Regions from separate parts of the Frankia sp. Hr75.2 genome, predicted to be linked through region 1. Evidence: riboswitches for the same ligand, from Rfam matches in the RefSeq annotation. Region 1 holds a riboswitch; each other region holds the start of a gene.

Region 1 (3,252 bases):
TGGTGCTGGTGCTGGGTTGGTTCGAATGGGGGTGTTGCTGCCTGATAGTGGCAGTCTGGCCGGCTAAAGCTACATCTACGCTACTTATGACGAAGTAGAATGATGCCGCAACGGCCTACCGTTCATGGCTGCCGGCCAGCTCATCGATGGCGCCACGTGGCGGAAGCATCGCGGAAGGTGTCGAAATCTGCCCGCGGCAGAGCTACTCCGGACATTCCGCAGCACAGACGTTCTGAGCAGACGTGACACCGGCGGTCCGGTACAGGGGACCTGGTGAACTCCGGAAGACCCGCCGGGCCGAGGTTGATCCCGACAACCCCGACCCGGCGGCGGAGCCGCGCGCGACCGGAGGGGGAGATCGCGCTGCGGCTCGTTCCGGGGGACGGGGCGTCTGCGTTCGGGCAGCCCCGTCCGAGCGGTGCGTGGGCGTGGAACGATCGAGGTCGAGAACAGACGGCCTTCTGGCTGGGCCGTGGGCCCGCCGTTCTCAGGCGACGCGGCCGACCGAGTACGAGGTCGTGTAGATCGTCTGAAGCTTGACGACGTCACCAGTGCGGGGCGCGACCCACATCTTGCCGTCGCCGGCGTAGATGCCGACATGGTAGATGTTGCCGGGGCTCCCGAAGAAGATCAGGTCGCCGGGCGCCTTGTTGTACTGGGAGATCCGCGTGGTGGCGGCGTACTGCGCGTCGGTGGTGCGCGGCAGGTTCTTGCCGAGCTGCCGGTACACGTACTGCACCAGGCCGGAGCAGTCGAAGGAGCTGGGGCCCTCGGCGCCGTAGACGTACGGCTTGCCGGCGTGCAGCGAGGCCAGGTAGACGGCCTTCTCGCCGATGGAGCTCGCCGGCAGGTTGACGCTGACGACCGGGGTGTTGACGTTCACGCCCGTACGGTCCGCGCTGCGGGAGGCCTGTGCGGGCGGCGGAGCCGGGCGGACGCGCAGCGTGGCGTCGTTCTCCGAGTGCGCCGACTGGAGGGCGTCGGTGCCGTCGAAGATCGCCGTGACGTTCGTGGTGGTGAGCACCTTCGCGGTGTACGACGCGAAGCCGCGGTCGTCCGTCGTCAGGTGCAGGAAGGTCGCCCACCCGGTCGGCAGCTTGACCTGGACCTTGATGAGCTGGTCCGGGATCGGGGCCTGGGTCTCCTCGTTGTAGAGCGAGAAGCCGATGTTGACGGGCTCGTCCGCGTTGACCGTGACCTCGGGGTTCGTCACGCGCAGGCCGACGTCGATCTTCGACGAGAGAGTCGGCGCGGAGATGTCCGTGGTGGCGTCGAGAACGGTGCCCGAACCGCCGCCGGTAGCGGTGGCGGCCTGGATGGCTCCGTCGACCGCCAGCCGGGACCCGATCTGGGTCGCGAGCGTCATCGGGGCGGTGTTCGTGCCGTCGTCCAGCGCGACGTCCGAGTTGACATCCTGGGCGCACCCGGCGAGCGCCACCCCGGAGACCGCGACGGTTCCGGTGGTGATGGCCGCGACGGTACGGGCCCTGGCTCTGGCTCGGCTGGACGCCGTGGGGGCGGACGGTGCACGGTGGCGACCGCGCCCTTCCTGCCGGCGTCTCTCAGCATCAAGCTGCACACTTTGCGCAGACAACGTTGCGTTCCTTCCCGTACGCCTGCGAGGTGAGCTGTCGGGTTCGGGCTGGGCTGCCCGGTCCATAGCGCGACCTTCACGCGATGGACTTCACCCCTAGGCCAGCGCCGTGTCGTGGCGCCAGCCGGTGGAGGTGGGTCCCCCGCTCCTGCCCGTGGTGACGACTCGGAGGGGACACCAGGACCGCGGGCAGGATTCGGCGTTCGGTCCGGTGTTGTCGTGACGTCGGAAGCGAGACTAGTCCACACGGATGGTGTGGGTAAACACTAGTCCTCCTCAACTACGTCGAGTGTGCAAAGAAGTGCCCCTTGCTGCGCCGCATCTGCCCAGGTCAGGAGGGGTGCTGAGCCTTCGGTCACGTTTTTGGACGCCCACACGAGGATCACGTCCCAACACGTTAGGTGACCAGAACTTCCTGGCTTGCGCGGGGGTTTCCCGTACCGGCCGACCGGGCTGGGACTACCCGCGGAGCCCCTCACGGGCCCGGTTCGCTCCGTCCCCGGCCCGTCTCTTCCCGCCTCGATCCGGCGGCCGCGGACGACCGCGCGGCCCGATCCCCAGGACCCCTTCGCGGTGCTCCTGGGACGTGAACGGATCGACGCGCCGCCCGCGGGCAGGCACCCCCCGGAAGCTCCACCGGGCCTCGCTGCCACCGCGCACCGACCTGGCACCGGGCCCCGAGTTCCGCGGGCCTGGCCGGCCAGGCCCGCGGAAGTTGGTCAACTACCGGATCGGGCCAGTCGTCGTGAGCGTCCCGCTCGCCCTTTGGTATCCCGCTCGCCCTTTGGGGGCCGAACCCGGTCTGATCGCGCCCCGAAAGGGCGAGGCGGACACCAAACGGCGAGGTGGACGGCCCATGGGCGGACACGCGAGCCACCCGCCACCAGGCCGGGCCAGGGGCCAGGGGTCAGGGGTCAGGGGCTGATCAGGGGCTGAGAGGAGGACCAGGGGCTGAGAGGAGGAGGAGGAGGAGCGTTCGACGCCCGGCGGGGACCGCCGCTCAGCGAGCCCGGCCGTTGCGCCGGGTCAGGAAGCCGGAGCTGTTGAGGACCTGGAGCTCGATCTCGAGCTGCTTCACCTCGGGCGGCAGCGAGCGGTGGCTGCCGTGCAGGGCCTCGACGGCCGCGCGGGCGTGCTCGGCCAGGTCGTCCAGGGCCTGCTGGCGCTGGCGCATCCGCGCCCGTTCCTCCTGGATGGTCCGGACCGTGTCCTCCTGCCACTGCCGTGTCCGGATGAGGTGCTCACCGGCGTCCGCGGCCTGGCGCTCGGCATCCTCGAGCCGGCTCAGCAGGGCGTCCAGGGCCTCGAGCCGGCTCGCCAGCTCGGCCATCAGGTCCTCGCGGTCGGGCAGTACGGAGATCTCGTGGTGCTGCGGGCGTGGGTGTGTCATGCCCGGCTCCGGCGGCTGGCAGCGGCACCGGGCCGGCCCGTGGGCGTCGCGGCGCGGTCCGGCAATGCGTGGGATGTGCGCCACCACGCCACTCGCGACCGTCGCCGAAGTTCCGACACGGTTGGTTACGTTAGTCGACGCATCGGGTTTCCGGCATGCGGTCGGCCGGATCCGGCCGTCGGCCAACAGACGGCGACGGAGACGGGTGTCGCGTATCGGGTGTCGACCAACGGATACCCCTGTCTGTGCGGGATCAACCCGACTTGCC
Region 2 (3,252 bases), on a different contig from region 1:
GGTGCCGCCCGACACCCGGTGCCGCCCGATGCCGCCCGGGACGCTCAGTGCCATCCGGACACCCAATGACACCCGGGACGCATAGTGCCCAAATAGGCACACAAAGCTATCGTGGACGCGCGGTGCCCAGCGGAGCACACGGCGCCAACTCGGAACAGAGTGTGCACCCGCTCCCATCCATGCGGAAGCGCACCCTCGATGTGGACGCGAGGCGTCACCCGCCCGGCGAGGCCTCATGAAGATCGTGCGGGCGGTCGGCGCGACATCGGCGCCCATACCAACCCAGGACACTCCGAAGCCCACAGCCCACCACAGGCCCCTCATGGGTTGCGGATCGGGTAAAGCCTGCCGAGACCACGCGCACGACCCATCGGAGTCCACACCGGACGCAGCGTTCGCGTGGGCTCCTATGTGTCTCAGCGGCCCCGATGCGTCCTACCCGACACATGCCGACACATGCGGCCGCGCGCCGAACGCTGCTGCCGCGGTGACCCGAGCGCACCCGTTCGTGCGCCCCGGTGATACCTCTTCCGGCCCGCCCCGAGACGCACACCCGTGGCCGAACCGCGAGCCGCCCCGCCCGCGGGCCCGCGGGACAGCTCGGATTCCCGCCCGAACGGGGCTACTTCGGGGCACGCAGAGAGGCACCAGACAGCCCACGCGATCGCCCGATCACGGGCGAGAGACACACACGGACCCACCTCAGCCAAGATCGACCCGAGGGACGAACGGGACGTACCGACCCGACCCCGAGGGACGCCACCACCCCGCAAGAAGTCACAGAAACACCCCAACAAGTTAACTCATAGTTACAGTTGCGTTTCTCACACATCACGGCATGCGGGCCGGCATCAGCACGACGATATGAATTTTCTAGCTGCTTGATGACGGCCTGGCCGGCCGCGGGTAGCCTTCTCGCATATTCGGCTTGATTGCCGACAGCACGCCCAATGGTAACGATCTTTCACCAGTGTGATCTGTCGGTACGAACCACCCTCCACGACGCGGTCGCCAAGTTAATGAGCGCGCATGCGCGCGCGATACCAGCACCGTGATCAAACCTCAAGCAGCCACCGGACGGTGTGCTCTTTTTCACCCGAGGCATTCAGTGCTTGTCATTCGACCTGACGGCGTGGTTATGGTCTTCGCCGTGCCCGGAGACAGGCCGGGCACCCGACGGGTGGCACGCCGAATCCCTGCCCCCATCCGTTGGAAACAGAAACCCGATGGCAGGAGCGGGGGAACCAATACCCGGTCGCCGATTCTGGGGACCTTGGGGTGAAGCCGCTAACGCCGACGGCACGAGGAGGAAGCTTGTCCTCCGTTGCCGAAGGCACAGGATTTCCGGAGTTCCTGACTTGGCGGCCGGGCTTTTTCCCTGCCCGAACCCGACAGCTCACCTCGCAGGCGTGGGGAAGGAAAACTCACGCATGTCCGACGCACGTACCAGTGGCCGACAACGCCGCAGCAGTACCCGCAGCCGGGCCCGCACTCTCGTCTCCGTCCCCGTCATCGCCGCGGCGGTCGGCGGAACACTCGCCCTGAGCCAGCCGGCCAACGCCGCCACGACCTGGGAAGGTCTACGGCAATGCGAGTCCGGCGGTAACTACACGACGAACACCGGTAACGGCTACTATGGCGCTTACCAGTTCTCGCCAGGCACCTGGCGCAGCCTCGGCTACTCGGGGCTGCCACACACGGCTCCGCCCGCCGTGCAGGACGCAGCGGCACTGCAACTCGCACTCCGTTCCGGGTTCGGCCAGTGGCCGGTCTGCGGGAGCGGAATGGGCTCCGAGCAGCTCCTGCCCGGCGCGTCGTCATCAGGCGCCGGGGTCCAGGCGTCCAGAGCGGCCGAGCGCACCTCGCTGGTCGCCCAGCCCGCAGCCGCGGGCGTCCCGAACCTGACGCGGACATACACCGCGTCGATGGTCAACCAGGTCAGCGACGAAGTCCGCTCCTGGCAGGCCAAGATGACCTCCCTCGGCTACCCCCTCACGGTCGACGGCAGCTACGGACCACGGTCCGCGGCCGCGGCGCGTGACTTCCAGGCCGCACGCGGCCTCGTGGTGGACGGCGTCCTGGGTCCGCAGACCTGGGCGGCCACCTTCGGCTGACGTCTGCCGACCGGCGCACTCGGTCACCAGCCGGGCCGTCTGACGGCCACCGCCGCACGCGGCGCCCGCTCCCCCGCTGGCCTGAACCGACCCACCGCACCCTCCTGACGGCCGCCCCCACGCCGCCGTCCGGTCGCGGTGGCCCCCACGCACCGGTCGAGCCCCCTTCGCAAGGCGTCCTTCCCCCGGACGAGGCATCCCACCCGCGCCCGTTGCGGTGAGCCATCCCTCCATGGACTCAGGCCCTCGAACCGGGCGCCGGCGAATCATCCGTGTTCCAACTCCGCCCAGCCGGTGTGTCTCCGGACATCCCGCCCGCGGCCGACCACGTGCTGTCGCAACCGCGATTCCCCCACCAGCACGAGATCGGCACTCTGCGTCGCCCCGGTTCGTCCGCGGCGAAGACCCGCCGGCGCCAGGACCGTATGACCCGCCCGCACGGGGCAGACCCCGCCGTGCGGGCGGGGGCCGGTGCGCGGATCGCCCCAACGATCCGCGCGGCACGGGAGGCGGTACGGACTCAGGCGGCAAGCCGGCGTCGAAGTCCCGATGCCGGGGGCCGTGTTCTCATCCGTGATCCACCCGATGATCGGACGAACCCTCCGACAGCCAAGTCGCCGCGGCGCGTGATCCGCCGCCGACTCTGCTAGGTCGAGCCCGCCGCATGATCTCCTCCGGCCCAGGCCGCAGGAGGAGCCGTCCACGCCGGTGATCCCGGCAGGCGGGCGTGTCCCACACAGGCCGGGACACGCCCGCCGCGGACGGCCAGCCCGATCCCGTCGCCCGTGCAGGTCCTCCCTCCGCCGCGCCCCGTGCCCCCGGGCCCACAACCCCATCAACCTACATATAGTCATGTTAGATATACAAAACGTAATTATCTAGGAAAAAACTACAAACGAACGACAAACATACTTTCGAGGAGCCGTCCAGACGCGACGGCACGCGGCCCGACCCACCCCGGCGGACGGCCGTCCGCGGCCTGGCGGTAACGTCATCCGGATCAGTGCGTCTCGTCACAATCGGCTACGTCACTCGTCAATCAGCCCATTCGGGTAGCTCCGATGTGGTCCTTTCGCATCCCCCACTAGCCGCCCGAATTTGCGCCGTCTAGCTAGATCTCGCTACAGTTCCGCCCACT
Region 3 (3,252 bases), on a different contig from region 1:
GCGGCGAGCGTGCGGTTCCGCTGGGACGGCACGTCGGTCGTGCCGCTCGACCCGATCCCGACCAGCAAGTGGACCGCCGCCGAGAGCCGCCGCTGACCAGCGACGCAGTGCCGGTGGGACCGCCGGCGGGTGGGACCGCCGCCGCGGCCGGGCCCGGGTCAGCCCCCGGGCCCGGCCGCGCTGGTCACGCCGGAGGTCAGTGGCCCTCGGCCGCCTCGACCAGCTCGGTGAGCACCCCGCCGAGGCCCTTCGGGTGCATGAACGCGATCCGGCTTCCGGATGTCCCGTGCACCGGCGTCTTGTTGACCAGGTCGAACCCGGTGACGGTGAGCGCCGCCAGCGCCGCGTCGATGTCCGCCACGCCGTAGGCGATGTGGTGGATGCCGGGGCCCTTCTTCGCCAGGAACTTCCCGACCGGGGTGTCCGGGCGCACCGGCTCGAGTAGCTGGACGTAGGAGCCGCCCGTGTCGCCGTGGTGCACCAGCAGCATCGCCTCGCGCACGCCCTGCGCCTCGTTCGTCTCCTGATGCGCGACCTTCAGGCCGAACGCCGCCTCGTAACGAGGGATGGCCTCCTCCAGCGAGGCCACGGCGATTCCGACATGGTCGATCCTGGTCAGCACAAAAATCGCTCCTGCCTCGTGGACGGGCGGCCCTGGTCGCGTCCTGCCTGGCGGGCCAGAACTCCGAGCCTGCCCGGATCCGGCCCGGCGGTCCACTGAAGCGGCAGGTCGGCCGTGTCGGGCGCGCCACCCCCGCCCGGCCACGGGCTTGGCCACGCCGTCCGGTCGCCGCCCCGTCGCGGCCCGGCACCGGCGTGCCCGGGCCGCGACGTGGACGGCTCGACGGCCGCGCGCCGCCCCTGGATCAGGCGAACAGCCTGTCGTGGGTGAGCGGGCCCACGACGCCGTCCGGGACGAGGCCGTTCTTCTTCTGGAAGTCGACGACCATGTGGTTGGTCTGCGGACCGAACCGGCCGTCGATGGTGATCGGGTAGCCGATGGCGGCGAGCTGCTTCTGCACCAGCGCCACGTCCCAGCGGACGCCCTCGACCCCGAGCCGCATGTAGCCCGAGCTGGCGGGCGCCGGTGCCGTCGCGGCCGGTGCGGCCGGTGCGGCCGGCGTGACGGCCGAGATCGTCCGGGCGCCGGTGCCGCTGCCCACCGCGGCCGCCGCCGCGGCGCCGCGGGCCAGGTACTTCACGTGCATGCCGTTCTTGTAGGCGCTCCAGGCACCGATGCCCTGGCTGGCGCATACCTGCCGTGCGGCCCAGGCGTTGACGTTCGGGTCGTAGAGGTTGCGGCTACCGACCCAGCTCGAGTGCGCGCGCATGTTGATCTGCCAGAGGCCGCGGGAGTCCTCACCGACCGTCGCGTGGGCCGTTGTGTTGCCGCCCGACTCGGCCAGCGCCACCGCGACCCAGGTGCTCAGCGGAATCCCGCGGCAGGACGGCAGGCCCGCGTTCTGCGCCGCCTGCGCGATGGTGACGTCGGAGGCGGTGGCCGCGCTCGCCGGGCCCGCGGTGAACATCAGGCCCGCCGACGCGCCGATGACGCTCGCCGCGGTGACCACGGCGGCGCGGCCTCGCCCGGGTCCCCGTCCGGAGGTGTTCGGACGGCTGGACCTGCGGTGCTTTCCATGCGACATCTAAGAATCTCGTTTCTGCTATGAAGAACAGAGCTTCTGAATGTCCGGATGGGAAATTGATCCGTACACGGATCAAAAAGTTACGGCAACGATTCGCCCGGCGAGGGAAGCATGGCTCAGTGCGCCGGCGTTCTGTCGGCGTAAAAGTATTCCGGACCTGGTGGGTCTAGATTTCCTGCGTCAACCCCGGGATGCGGGCACTGTGCGGCCGCGGCGGCTGCCCGAGGGACGGGTGAAAGGCCCGCCTGGGTGATCCAGACATGCGTGCGTACACGACGATCCTTCCCGTACGCCTGCGAGGTTAGCTGTCGGGTTCGGGCCGGGAAGCCCGGTCGGCCTTTACCGCATCTGCGGCGCGGTCGACTTCACCCCGAGGACGGCCGCCCGTGCGCGGGTGGCCGTCCGGAGGAACGTGGTTCCCCCGCTTCTGCCCTGCTGATCGCTAGGAGGGGACGACGGGCCTAGGGCAGAACTCGGCGTACGGCCCGTCGCTTGCTGCGAGCCAGGACACCGTAACGAACTACTAAGGGTAATCGCAAGTACTAATTTTCTTGTACCGACGGCGCATCCTGGTCACGATGCGTACACAGAATCGAGATCGAGACACTCCGGGCAGTAACCGGCGACGCTGCGGCGCGGGCATCCGCCCGGACGTCGCCACACCCGGCGCGGACGGCGACCGGGGCTGCGGGGGAGCTGGGCCGGGCATGCCTCGGCCCGGGCGCCTTCGTGCGCGCCCGGGCCGAGGGTGAGGGGGAGTCGGCGGTGCCGTTGGGCCGGCCGGCTGGAGGTTCCCCGCTGGGTCGGTCAGACCCAGCCGGGCATCGGGTAGGCCGACATCAGGTCCCTGACCTCGCCCGCGATCCGCTCGATGGTCGCCTCGTCCGCGTCGCCGGCGGCCTTGACGGCCTCGTCGATCCAGGCGGCGAGGGTGGGCATCTGCTCCGGACACAGCCCGCGGGTCGTGATCGCGGCGGTTCCCAGGCGCACCCCGGACGGGTCGAACGGCTTGCGCGGGTCGAACGGCACCGTGTTGTAGTTCAGCTCGATCCCGGCCCGGTCGAGTGCCTTCGCCGCCGGCTTCCCGGCGACTCCGCGACTCGTCAGGTCAATGAGGATGAGATGGTTGTCGGTGCCGCCGGTGATGAGATCGAAACCGCGTCCGGAAAGCGCCTCGGCGAGCGCCTTCGCATTCGCGACGACCCGGTGCGCGTACTCCCGGAAATCTGGTGTCGCGGCCTCCCGCAGGGCGACCGCGACGGCGGCGGTGGTGTGGTTGTGCGGGCCGCCCTGAAGGCCCGGGAAAACGGCCTTGTCGAGTGCCGTCGCGTGCGCGGCGTCCGACATGATCATGGCGCCGCGCGGGCCGCGCAGCGTCTTGTGCGTGGTCGTCGTGATGACCGGAGCGTGCCCGACCGGCGATGGGTGGGCGCCGCCGGCGATCAGCCCGGCGATGTGGGAGATGTCCGCGACGAGCACGGCGTCGATCTCGCGGGCGATCGCCGCGAACCCGGGAAAGTCGATGGTGCGGGGGATCGCCGTCCCGCCACAGAAGATCACCTTCGGCCGGTTCTCGAGGGCGAGGTCGCGGACCTCGTCCAGGTCG

What was found. Region 1 has a riboswitch for cyclic di-AMP ahead of AC559T_RS23225 (C40 family peptidase). Riboswitches for the same ligand answer to the same signal wherever they lie in the genome.
Region 2: another riboswitch for cyclic di-AMP. It lies ahead of AC559T_RS23795 (transglycosylase family protein); the one in region 1 lies ahead of AC559T_RS23225 (C40 family peptidase).
Region 3: another riboswitch for cyclic di-AMP. It lies ahead of AC559T_RS33390 (peptidoglycan-binding protein); the one in region 1 lies ahead of AC559T_RS23225 (C40 family peptidase).

The regions. Positions count from the first base shown of each region.
Region 1 is NZ_CASGGV010000297.1:25,094-28,345, reverse strand. It holds gene AC559T_RS23225 (C40 family peptidase) at 488-1,438, opposite strand; cyclic di-AMP (ydaO/yuaA leader) riboswitch at 1,599-1,775, opposite strand; gene AC559T_RS23220 (hypothetical protein) at 2,595-2,984, opposite strand.
Region 2 is NZ_CASGGV010000299.1:48,086-51,337, reverse strand. It holds cyclic di-AMP (ydaO/yuaA leader) riboswitch at 1,205-1,425, shown strand; gene AC559T_RS23795 (transglycosylase family protein) at 1,431-2,114, shown strand.
Region 3 is NZ_CASGGV010000343.1:17,606-20,857, reverse strand. It holds gene AC559T_RS33400 (LppP/LprE family lipoprotein) at 1-96, shown strand, start outside; gene mce (methylmalonyl-CoA epimerase) at 197-622, opposite strand; gene AC559T_RS33390 (peptidoglycan-binding protein) at 867-1,646, opposite strand; cyclic di-AMP (ydaO/yuaA leader) riboswitch at 1,922-2,088, opposite strand; gene glyA (serine hydroxymethyltransferase) at 2,454-3,252, opposite strand, start outside.